One region of the Mesorhizobium sp. M8A.F.Ca.ET.057.01.1.1 genome, then DNA from elsewhere that is predicted to be linked to it. Evidence: riboswitches for the same ligand, from Rfam matches in the RefSeq annotation. Region 1 holds a riboswitch; the other holds the start of a gene.
The links. A riboswitch is a leader RNA that binds a small molecule or an ion and turns the genes downstream of it on or off. The one in region 1 is predicted to bind cobalamin.
Positions count from the first base shown of each region.

Region 2: it holds a riboswitch for cobalamin, as region 1 does, so the genes downstream of both, EJ077_RS11925 (DUF1636 family protein) here and bluB (5,6-dimethylbenzimidazole synthase) in region 1, are expected to answer to the same signal.

Region 1 covers NZ_CP034454.1:4,684,032-4,689,955, forward strand. The annotation lists gene dxs (1-deoxy-D-xylulose-5-phosphate synthase) at 1-411, opposite strand, end outside; gene EJ077_RS22370 (pirin family protein) at 484-1,404, opposite strand; gene EJ077_RS22375 (DUF2277 domain-containing protein) at 1,445-1,711, opposite strand; gene EJ077_RS22380 (exodeoxyribonuclease VII small subunit) at 1,804-2,055, opposite strand; gene EJ077_RS22385 (histone deacetylase family protein) at 2,059-2,985, opposite strand; cobalamin riboswitch at 3,164-3,346, shown strand; partial or broken gene bluB (5,6-dimethylbenzimidazole synthase) at 3,518-4,024, shown strand; gene EJ077_RS22395 (hypothetical protein) at 4,192-5,175, opposite strand; gene EJ077_RS22400 (TetR/AcrR family transcriptional regulator) at 5,265-5,873, opposite strand.
Region 2 covers NZ_CP034454.1:2,569,281-2,575,204, reverse strand. The annotation lists gene EJ077_RS11950 (NADH-quinone oxidoreductase subunit D) at 1-589, opposite strand, end outside; gene EJ077_RS11945 (NADH-quinone oxidoreductase subunit C) at 599-1,204, opposite strand; gene EJ077_RS11940 (NuoB/complex I 20 kDa subunit family protein) at 1,209-1,790, opposite strand; gene EJ077_RS11935 (NADH-quinone oxidoreductase subunit A) at 1,781-2,146, opposite strand; partial or broken gene EJ077_RS11930 (winged helix-turn-helix domain-containing protein) at 2,479-3,677, shown strand; cobalamin riboswitch at 3,707-3,913, shown strand; gene EJ077_RS11925 (DUF1636 family protein) at 3,951-4,385, shown strand; gene cobW (cobalamin biosynthesis protein CobW) at 4,382-5,434, shown strand; partial or broken gene EJ077_RS11915 (cobaltochelatase subunit CobN) at 5,453-5,924, shown strand, end outside.

The sequences.
Region 1 (5,924 bases):
GCCGGCCGATATCGACGTCGAGGAATGGGCGGCGCCGAACGGGTCGTATTCGCTCTCGGCCCGGCGGGTGAAGCCCGACAAGCCGCCTTCCTGGCGCAAGGTGCGGATGCGGTCCCGGCGTCCGGTCAAGATCTTGTGCGGATAGGCCTGGTGGCCGACATCCCAGATCAGCCGGTCATCGGGTGTGTTGAAAACATAGTGCAACGCCACTGTCAGTTCGACCACGCCCAGGCCGGCGCCAAGATGGCCGCCGGTGCGGGACACGGCATCGACCAGTTCGGCGCGCAGCTCGGATGCCAATTGCGGCAATTCGCTCTCGGCCAGCGTGCGCAGGTCGGCCGGGATGCGAATCCTGTCGAGGAGCGGCGTATGCGGCGTTGCGTTCACGTTGGGCCCAGACTTTCTGTTCATCGGCGGGATAGGCCGCCGGCCGGCGAAAGTAAATGCGTGTCGGTGACGCGGACGGTCAGCCTCTCGATCCGCTCAGCCTTCCGGCAGCGGAATGAATTCCTTCTCGTCGCCAGGAACGATATCGAAGCGGCCGGTCTTCCATTCCTGCTTGGCCTGCTCGATGCGCTCCTTGGACGAGGAGACGAAATTCCACCAGATGTAGCGCTTCGAACCGAGCGAGGCGCCGCCGAACAGCATGAAATGCGCCCCGGTCGGCGATGATATGACGATCTCGTCGCCGGGGCGGAACACCAGCAGCCGTTCCGCCGGAAAGACGTCGCCCGAAATCGAGACCTCGCCCTCCAGCGTGTAGATGGCGCGCTCTTCCGCATCGGCCGGGATTTTGACACTGGCGCCGGGCGCCAGCCGCAAATCAGCGTAGAGCGTTTCGGAATCCGCCCGCACCGGAGACCGCAATCCCTGGAAATCACCGATGACGACGCGCCCGCTGACGCCTTCGGCATCGATTTCCGGAAGCCGAAGCGCCGCTGTGTTCTCAAAGACGGGCGCAACCTCTTCCTTGCCGTCGGGCAATGCCAGCCAAGTCTGCAGGCCGGAGATGGACATCGGCGCGCCGCGCAATTCCTGCGGCGTGCGCTCGGAGTGGACGATGCCGCGGCCTGCGGTCATCAGGTTCACGTCGCCGGGCTCGATGACCATTTCGGTGCCGAGCGAATCGCGGTGCCTGATCTTGCCGTCGAACAGATAGGTCACGGTCGACAGGCCGATATGCGGATGCGGACGGACATCGAGCGCCTCGCCGGCGCGCAGGATCGCCGGACCCATGCGGTCGAAAAAGATGAACGGCCCGACCAGCCTTCTCTTGGCGGTCGGCAAGGCGCGGCGCACCTCGAAGCCGCCAATATCCTTGGCGTTGGGGATGACCATCAGTTCGATCTGGTCGCTGGCGAAGGCATCGCCGGCCTCAGGGTCTTTCCCCGGGAAGAAGCTCATGAACTCTCCTGGTCAGCGCTCGGTGGCTGCCTCAGCCGCATCAGGCAAAGCGGATCGCGGCCTTTCCTCTTAGTTTGGCCGCCACCTCTTGGCGATTGCGCGGATGTTGGTGGGTCTCGAGGGAATCAAGCAATTCGCGGGCGGATGCCGCAATGGCTTCGACCGCATGATCGAACGCATGCTGGTTCTGTTTCGACGGTCGCGTCGTTCCACTCAGCTTGCGGACAAACTGGAGTGCCGCGTCGCGGACTTCGTCGTTGGTTGCCGGCGGATCAAAATTGAACAGGGTCTTGATGTTTCTGCACATCGTTTCCAAACCTCCTCTTGTCCGTTTCAATCGGGACGAACTGTATCCTCAATCATGATCGTGTCCAAAAATCGGTAAGACTGCGAGGGGCCTTAGTCCGCGTCGAGCGGCTCGGTTCCAACCGGCTTGCCATCGCGCGACAGCCTGATCTTCTCGACCTTGTCCTCGGCTGCCTTCAGCAAGCGGTCGCAATGCGCCTTCAGCGCCTCGCCACGCTCGTAGATCCGGATCGACTGGTCGAGAGGCACGTCGCCACGCTCCAGATCATCGACGATCTTCTCCAACGCGTCGAGTGCCTGTTCGAAGCTCATCGCCTTGACGTCTTCGTTGATCTCACCGCTCATCATTCATCCTTTCATCAGTCGCCCTACATGGGCGGCGACCGAAAATGCCAATCCCTGCAGATCGTAGCCACCCTCGAGCAGGCTGACGAGCCGGTTGCCGCTGTGGCGTGTGGCGCGCTGCATCAGTTGGCCGGTCGCCCAGTCGAAATCGTCCTCGGTCAGATTGATTTCCGCCAGCGGGTCGCGGTGGTGCGCGTCGAAGCCGGCCGAAATGATGATCAGGTCGGGGGCGAAATTGTCGAGCGATGGCAGCACGCGCGACAGGAACGCATCGCGAAACACCTCGCTGCCGGTCCGTGGCGCCAGCGGCGCGTTGACGATGTTGCCGGCACCGGTCTCGTTCTTCGCGCCCGTGCCTGGATACAGCGGCATCTGGTGCGTCGAGCAATAGAGCACCGACGGATCATCCCAGAAAATATCCTGCGTGCCGTTGCCGTGATGCACGTCCCAGTCGACGACGGCGACACGCTCGGCGCCGTGCCTCTTCTGCGCATAGCGGGCAGCGATCGCCGCCGTGTTGAAGAAGCAGAAGCCCATGGCGGTGGTCTTTTCTGCGTGGTGGCCAGGCGGACGGGCGGCGACGAAGACATTGTCGGCGCGGCCTGCAAAGACGTCGTCGACGGCGGCATTGGCGGCGCCGATCGCCGTGATCGCGGCCTGCCAGCTCTTCGGGCTGGCGGTGGTGTCGGCGTCGATGTGGGCAATGCCTTCGTCGGGGATGGCGGCGCGGACACGCGCGACGAAATCGGCGGGATGCGCGTAGAGGATCGTCGCCTCGTCGCCTTGCGATGCCTCGACGCGGTCGAGCGCGGCAAAAGCTTCGTCGTCGAGCACGCGCTCGATGGCGCGCAGGCGGTCGGGCCGCTCGGGGTGACCCGGCGGGGTGATGTGTTCGAGAAAGATGGGGTGCGTGTAGAGACGGGTAGCCATCTCCCCTATCTAGTGCCCCGGCGCCGTAATGGCCATGCGTTGCGGCTTGATCGCTGGGGAAAATCACGCCTGCGTCCATTGGCGTCGCTGCGGGGATTGGCGGCGCCGGGGCTTCGGCGTAAGGTTGGAGCCACTGCCTGGTGCCTGCCGGTCTGTTTGTTTTAGCGGCATTCTGCGACGCCAAGTGATTTCACTTGGCAGCAAATGCTCCGGCGGGAGAATCGGGAACACGGTTAAATTCCGTGGCGTGCCCAACGCTGTAAGGGGGACCGCGCCGGTAAATGCCACTGTCGATGACGGGAAGGCACCGGACGCGGGTTGATCCCGAGCCAGAAGACCGGCCTGGCAGGCATCGTCATCCGCATGGTCAGGCGGATGACATCAGAGCGACGTGCGTCCTCTTGGACGCACAAAGTACGCTCTGAGAATTTGAACTGCTGCAATCGCAAGGGGACAAGCGATGCCGGAAGCCACGACCGCTCCAATGGGCGATGGATTTGATCAGATAGCGCGTGACGCGGTTTATCGCGCCATGTTCACGCGGCGCGACGTCCGCAGCCATTTTACATCGGAGGCGATCGACGATGCAGTGCTGGCGCGGCTGCTGCTTGCCGCCCACCACGCGCCATCGGTCGGCTTCATGCAACCCTGGAACTTCATCGTCATCCGCGATGCCAAGCGACGGACGGAGGTGCGCGACCTGTTCCTTGCCGCGCGTGAGCAGGAACTGCCGACAATCGAGGCAGACCGGCAGGCGCTCTACCGCAAGCTCAAGCTTGAAGGCATCTGTGAAAGCGCGCTCAACATCTGCATCACCTGCGACCGCGAGCGCTCGAAAGGCTCGCCACTGGGACGCTGGCACAACCCGGAAATGGATCTCTACAGCACGGTCTGCGCGGTGCAGAATTTCTGGCTGGCCGCGCGCATCGAGGGTGTTGGCGTCGGCTGGGTCAGCATCATCGAGGCGCAAGCGCTGAAAAGCCTGCTGTCTGTCCCCGACCACGTGACGCCGGTCGCCTATCTCTGCGTCGGCCGTGTCTCGGAGTTCGCGCCGAAACCCGACCTCGAAACACATGGCTGGGGCCGACGCCTGCCGCTGCCCGACCTGATCATGAGCGAGACGTTTTGCGGCCAGGGTGAGGCACCGCTCAAATCGGCGGTGGCGCGCCTCGACACCGTCGCAGGTGCGCCCGCCAGCCCCGCCGATCAGAGCGTCGCGCCGGCCGTGCCCCAGCGCGAGCCGCCGAAGGTGGACAGCGCCTTGTCCTTGAGTTCCCGGAACTTCGATGAGGCTTCGGCCAGCCGGGTGTCCCAGGCCGGATCAGGCACCTGGCCCTCGATGGTCCTGAAATAGACCTGCATCAGGCAGGCAATGGCGAATGGCTCGATGAAGGCTGCCTTGAAAGCCCAGGCAAAGACGATGGCGAGCACGAAAGCCCAGCCGGCGAGTTGCCCGGGCATGACGTAAAGAATGGCGGCTGCCGGAGCCAGCATCAGCAGGAAAATCACGAAAGACACGCCCCACATGATGACCGCCAGCCAGACGGCGTTCTTGACCATGGTCTTGCCGTTCTGGGCGTAGAGCACCACGCCTTGGCGCGCCGTCTCGAACGGCGAGGACGAATTGATGCGGATGTTGTAGCCGAGAATGATCTCGTCGACATAGGTCAGCGATAGCCGGATCACCGTGTTGAGGAACGAGACCAGGCCGCTCAGGCCTGGGATGGGCAGGAAGGCCGCGATGCCACCCAGCAGGCCGGTGATGGCGCGGATGGCGCCCTTGACCAGCTGGTCGACGACGAAAAGGATGTTCGCCTCGGCAAAGCGCTCGGTCACAACCTCTTTCGCGTAGGCGATCTGGTTCTGGCCGTCGGGAACGTCATGTCCGTCGATCAGATGCACCATGACGGCGATATGGCCGGCCTTGACGACGTAGAGGATGTATTCGCGCAGCCAGTAGACAGCGATCGAGACGACGCCGAAACCGACCACGCCGCCCCAAAGGGCAAAGGACAACGGTCCGTCGGGATCGGTGGAGATATGGCCGACGCCGTAGCCGACCGAGGCACCGGTGCCGGTGGCCATGATGTAGGCCAGCGTGATGCCGAAATAGACGATCATGCGAAAGACAATGAAAGGCCAGGTCCGCATCATGATGGACACCGACCTGCCGATATCGAAATCCCACATGCCCGATTCTCCCCTCAGAGATGGCTGGGGAGGATGCGCCCAAACCGGCTATTGTCAATTGCAGGCGGTGGCGGAAGCGCCACGGCGGCTCAGTTTGGCCGCGCTTCCGGTTTCTCGAGCAGGCCTTCGAGCAGTTGCTTGAATGCGGCCACCACCTTCCTCGACGTCGCTTCGGGATCGTTCGAGTTGGCGATCCGCTGTGCGGCCTGACTGCTCGCACCGTTGATCAATCGCGCCGCCGTTTCGGGATCGACGCCCGGCACCACCACCCCCTCCTGCTGCAGCGCGGTCAGATGATCGGTCATTGAACCGACGCAAGCATTGGCATTCGACCATTGCGCCGGGTCTCCCAGCACGGCCGGACCGTCCCGGAACATGATGCGCTGGATTTCCGGCTCCAGCGCCATTTCGATGTAGGTCGTGCATTCGTCGACGAAATGCTGCCAGCGGGTCGGCGCCCTCGACGCGACCTCATTCACCCGGGCGGCCATTTCCGCGTCGATTTCGGCGATAACCGCCTGCAGCAGTCCCTTCTTGTCGCCGAAATGATGATAGAGGGCGCCCCGCGTCAGCCCGGCCGATGCGGTGAAATCGTCCATCGACGCTTCGGCGTAGCCAATGGTGCCGAAAGCCTGGCGGGCCGCCGCGATCAGCTTGGCTCGCGTCTCGGCAATCATCTCCTTGCGGGGTCTGTGCATGGTTCTGGACCTATCTACATACGTCTCGTATGCCAAATGACATACGCAACG
Region 2 (5,924 bases), 2.1 Mb from region 1:
AGATGCGGTTGCCGGTGAGCAGCTTGTCGAGATCGTCGAGCGATTTCAGGAACGGGTCGATCCATTTGCCGATGTCCTCGACCAGCTGTCGCGGCAGGTCCTGGTGGACGCCGCCGGGCCGGAAGTAGGCCGCATGCATGCGCGAACCGGAGGCGCGCTCATAGAACACCATCAACTTTTCGCGCTCGACGAAACCCCACAGCGGCGGCGTCAGCGCGCCGACGTCCATCGCCTGCGTCGTCACATTGAGGATATGCGACATGATGCGGCCGATCTCGCAGTAGAGCACGCGGATCAGCTGGCCGCGCCTCGGCACCTCGATGCCGAGCAGGCGCTCGGCGGCAAGCGCGAAGGCGTGCTCCTGGTTCATCGGCGCGCAATAGTCGAGCCGGTCGAGATAAGGCACCGCCTGCAGATAGGTCTTGGCCTCGATCAGCTTTTCCGTGCCGCGATGCAGCAGGCCGATATGCGGATCGACGCGGTCGACGACTTCGCCGTCGAGCTCGAGAACCAACCTCAAAACACCATGCGCCGCAGGGTGTTGAGGTCCAAAGTTGATGTTGAAATTGCGGACGGAGGTTTCAGCCATTCTGGCGCCTCAATTCGTCTTGGCTTTTTCGTCCCCGGGCAGCACGTAGTCGGTGCCTTCCCAAGGGGAAAGAAAATCAAAATTGCGGAATTCCTGCTTGAGCTCGACCGGCTCGTAGATGACGCGCTTGGCTTCGTCGTCGTAGCGCACTTCGACGAAACCTGTCAGCGGGAAATCCTTGCGCAGCGGATGGCCTTCGAACCCGTAATCGGTCAGCAGGCGGCGCAGGTCCGGATGGCCTGAAAACAGCACGCCGTAGAGATCGTAGGTCTCGCGTTCGAACCAATCGGCGCCGGGATAGACGCCGGTGACCGACGGCACCATCGTCTCCTCGTCAGCCTGCACCTTGACGCGGATACGCACGTTCTGTTTCGGCGACAGCAGGTGATAGACGACGTCGAAGCGCTTGGCCCGCGACGGATAGTCGGCGCCGCAGACATCGATGATCGAGATGAACTGGCAGCGCGCATCGTCGCGCAGGAAGGTCATGACCTCTATCAGGTTTTGTGGCTCGACGTGAACGGTAAGCTCGCCGTAGGCGAGCACAGCGTCGCTGAAGCAGCCAGGCAGCTTCTCGCCGAGATAGGTCGACAGTTCGCTAAGGGATGCGGCCATGGATTTACCGTTCGATCGTGCCGGTGCGGCGGATCTTCTTCTGCAACAGAAGAATGCCGTAGAGCAGGGCTTCGGCGCTCGGCGGGCAGCCGGGCACATAGATGTCGACCGGCACGACCCGGTCGCAGCCACGCACCACCGAATAGGAATAGTGGTAATAGCCGCCGCCATTGGCGCAAGAGCCCATCGAGATGACGTAGCGCGGCTCCGGCATCTGGTCGTAGACCTTGCGCAGCGCCGGCGCCATCTTGTTGGTCAGCGTGCCGGCCACGATCATGATGTCGGACTGGCGAGGAGACGCGCGCGGCGCGACGCCGAAGCGCTCCGAATCGTAGCGCGGCATCGAGGTGTGGATCATCTCGACAGCGCAGCAGGCGAGGCCGAAGGTCATGAACATCAGCGAGCCGCTGCGCGCCCAGGTGATCAGCGCCTCGGTCGAGGTGACCAGAAAACCCTTGTCGGCAAGCTCATTGTTGATTTCGAGGAAGAAGGGATCGTCCTCCCCCACCGGCCTGCCGGTGTTGGGATCGATGATGCCCTTGGGCTTTGGCGCGACGAGGGTGCCTGAACTGTCGTTCAATCCCATTCCAGCGCTCCTTTTTTCCATTCATAGGCAAAGCCGATGGTCAGCACTGCCAAAAACACCATCATCGACCAGAAACCCAGCATGCCGATCTTCGAGAAGGACACCGCCCAGGGAAACAGGAAGGCCACTTCGAGGTCGAAGATGATGAACAGGATCGACACCAGGTAGAAACGAATGTCGAACTTCATGCGGGCGTCGTCGAACGAGTTGAAACCGCACTCGTAGGCGGAAAGTTTTTCGGGATCGGGGTTGCGGTACGCCACCAGGAACGGCGCGACCAGCAGCGCCAGGCCGACCACCAGCGCCACGCCGATGAACAGGACGATGGGCAGGTACGAACTGAGGAGTGCGTTCATGCAGCGGCTTTCCGTTGGCGCCAATCCACGTTGATTACAGCACCGGACCTTAATGCGGAAGCGTGACAGTTTAACCGCTGAACCGTTTTAAGGAGCCTATGCTGCAACGCGGCGAGGGTTAGCGCAGCACTTCCAGCGAAGCAAGTCAAACCTTGTTCAAAACAACGAGCTGGACGGCATTCCGGGAGAAACTGGTCTCATAGGCTCCTGTTTGATTTCCTTCTCTTTTTACTCCACTTTTCTCTCCTGACAGGGTTGCCGCCAAAACCCTGCTAGCATGGGCTGGAATCACCCATCACATCTTGTCAAAGCACCCTCAGAGTGACGCCTGCATGAAGGAAAAGATCTCGCTTGCCGCCGCCCGGCGCATCGCGCTCGCCGCTCAGGGATTTCTCGATCCCCGCCCCGCCGGCACGCCCGACCGCCGCCATTTCGCCCGCGTTCTGTCGCGCACCGGCCTGTTGCAGATCGATTCCGTCAGCGCCGTGGTGCGAGCCCACTACATGCCGCTCTATTCGCGTCTGGGCCCTATCCCCTGGCTTTGCTCGACAACGCCGCCGTGACGCGCAAGCGCACGGTGTTCGAATACTGGGCGCACGAAGCCTCGTTCCTGCCGGTCGAGACCTACCCGCTGATGCGCTGGCGCATGCAGCGCGCCGAGCAAGGCGATGAAATGTATCTGGGGCTGGCCAAATGGGGACGTGAGCACGCCTCCTATATAGAAGAGATCTACCGCGAGGTCGTCCAGCGCGGGCCGATCGCCGCTTCCGCGCTCGAAGGCCAGAAAGGTTCCGGCGGCTGGTGGGGTTGGAGCCACGCCAAGCACGCCTTCGAATGGCTGTTCTGGGCCGGCCGCATCACCACGGCGCACCGGCGCGGTTTCGAGCGCTTCTATGACCTGCCGGAGCGGGTGCTGCCGCAAGCGATCCTCGACCTGCCGGTGCCGACGCCCGAGGATGCACATCGGGAATTGCTGCGCATCTCTGCCCGCGCCCACGGCATCGCCACATCAGGCGACCTGCGCGACTATTTTCGGCTCTCCCCCGCCGACATGAAAGGCCGGCTCGAGGAACTGGTCGAACTCGGCGAGTTGCTGCCGGTCCGGGTCGAGGGTTGGGACAAGCCGGCTTACCTTCACAAGGATGCGCGTTTGCCGCGCAAGGTCGAGGCCCGCGCCCTGCTGGCGCCGTTCGATCCGGTCGTCTTCGAGCGCTCGCGCTCAGAGCGGCTGTTCGATTTCCACTATCGCATCGAAATCTACACCCCGGCCGAGAAGCGCCAATACGGCTACTATGTCCTGCCCTTCCTGCTTGGCGACAGGATCGTGGCGCGCGTCGACCTCAAGGCCGACCGGCCGGCAAGCGTCCTGCGCGTCCATGCCGCCTATGCCGAGCCCTGCGCGCCGCCAGAGACGGCGGCTCAGCTCTATGAAGAGTTGAAGCAGATGCAGGGCTGGCTTGGCCTCGAACGCATCGAAGCGACGCCTGCCGGCGACCTGGGCCCGGCGCTGTCCGACATCGCGGTGTCGTAAGCTCGCGTTGACACCGCCGCCCGCAACAGCATAAATCCGATCCAGACGGTCTCCTCTCAGCAAAGGGAGGAGCCAAGAGGGAATGCGGTGCGGGCCGAAAAACCCAAATCCGCGGCTGTCCCCGCAACTGTAAGCGAAGAGCCAAGGCCGAAAGCCACTGGGATTGTCCCGGGAAGGCGGCTACCCAAGGCGATGACCCGCGAGCCAGGAGACCTGCCGTCTGGAATGCAAGAATCCGATCGCCCGGCGGGTTTTCCGGGCAAGGAGCCTGATTTGGACCGCGACAGCAGTTTCTCGGCTGAAACAACGGACATTTCGTCCGGCGGGGATGATTCCCTGGCCGGCATCACTGTCATCGTCTGCGCCTCCTGTCGCGACGAGACCGGTTCCGACGCCCATCCCCGGGCCGGCGAACTTTTGGCTGAAGATACGCGCCAAGCCGCCTCGGGCGAGCAAATTCGCATCCGTACGGTCGAATGCCTCGGCAATTGCAAGCGCCGGCTGAGCGCCGCGATCCTGCGCGACGGCTGCTGGAGCTATGTGTTCGGCGACCTGACCGCGACCAGCGGCGCCGATCTCGTCGCCGGCGCGAAACTCTTCGCCACCTCGACCGACGGCCTCATTCCCTGGCGGGGCCGGCCCGACACCCTCAAGCGCGGCCTCGTTGCCCGCATCCCTCCTCTCGACATGCTGAAGGACTTGACATGACCGCTCCAAATTCGGCCGGCAATCTCTCCCGCATTCCGTGCACCGTCGTTACCGGCTTCCTCGGCGCCGGCAAGACGACGCTGGTCCGCCATCTCCTGGAAAACGCCGGCGGCAAGCGTATTGCCATCATCGTCAACGAATTCGGCGACATCGGCATCGATGGCGAAATCCTGAAAGGCTGCGGCATCGACACCTGCCCCGAGGAAAACATCGTCGAACTGGCCAATGGCTGCATCTGCTGCACCGTCGCCGACGATTTCGTGCCCGCGCTCGACCAGATCCTGTCGCTGACGCCGAAAGTCGACCACATCCTGATCGAAACCTCGGGCCTCGCTCTGCCCAAGCCGCTAGTCCAGGCGTTCCAGTGGCCGACGGTGAAGAGCCGCGTGACGGTTGATGGCGTCATCGCCGTGGTCGACGGCCCCGCATTGGCCGAGGGCCGCGTCGCCAACGACATGGACGCCTTGCAGGCGCAGCGCGCCGGGGATGAGAGCCTCGACCACGACGATCCGGTGGAAGAGGTGTTCGAGGACCAGATCGCCTGCGCCGACCTGATCATCCTGTCGAAGAGCGACCTGATGGATGCCGCCGGCTCGGCCCGCGCCAACGCCATCGTCAACGAACACTCCGCCCGCGCCGTGAAGATCGTGCCGACGTCGCATGGCAAGGTCGATCCCTCGGTGCTGCTCGGGCTCGGTCTTGCCGTCGAGGACGACATCGAGAACCGCAAGTCCCATCATGACGGCGCATTCGACCACGAGCATGACGACTTCGACACGTTCATCGTCGACATTCCCTCGATCGCCAATCCGGACGATCTGGCAAAGCGCGTCGCCGCGGCCGCCGAACAGGAAAACGTGCTGCGTGTGAAAGGCTTCGTCGAGGTCGGCGGCAAGCCGATGCGGCTCCTGCTGCAGGCCGTCGGCCCGCGCGTCAATCATTACTATGACCGCGCCTGGGCCGCCGAGGATGATCGCCGCTCGCGCCTGGTCGTCATCGGCCTCAAGGGGCTGAACCGTCCGGCGATCGAACGTATACTCGCCGGCTGATTTCAGACACGGACCGCGATGCACATCCTCACCACGACCTCCGCTTCGCTCGACGATCTCGCCGAGCCTGTCGATCTCAGGCAGACGCCGGCGGACATCGTGGCCTTGTCCTTCACCGACAGCGATCTCGCCGGACTGGCGGCAGCGTGGAAGGCGGACGCCGACCGCCTGCCCACCATGCGGCTCGCGGCACTGCGCGACCTGCGCCATCCCATGTCCGTCGACCTCTGGATCGACAGCGTCGCCCGCCATGCCAAGGTCATCCTGGTGCGCATCCTCGGCGGCTACGACTGGTGGCGCTATGGCTGCGACCAGCTGGCGGTGATTGCCCGCGAACGCGGCATCAAACTGATGCTGCTTCCAGGTGAAAGCCATGACGAGGACCTCAGGCTGATCGAAGCCTCGACGCTGCCGCGCGCCGAACTCGACGGCCTGCTCGGCTATTTCCGCGAGGGCGGGCTGGCCAATATGAGCGCGCTGGTGCACAGGC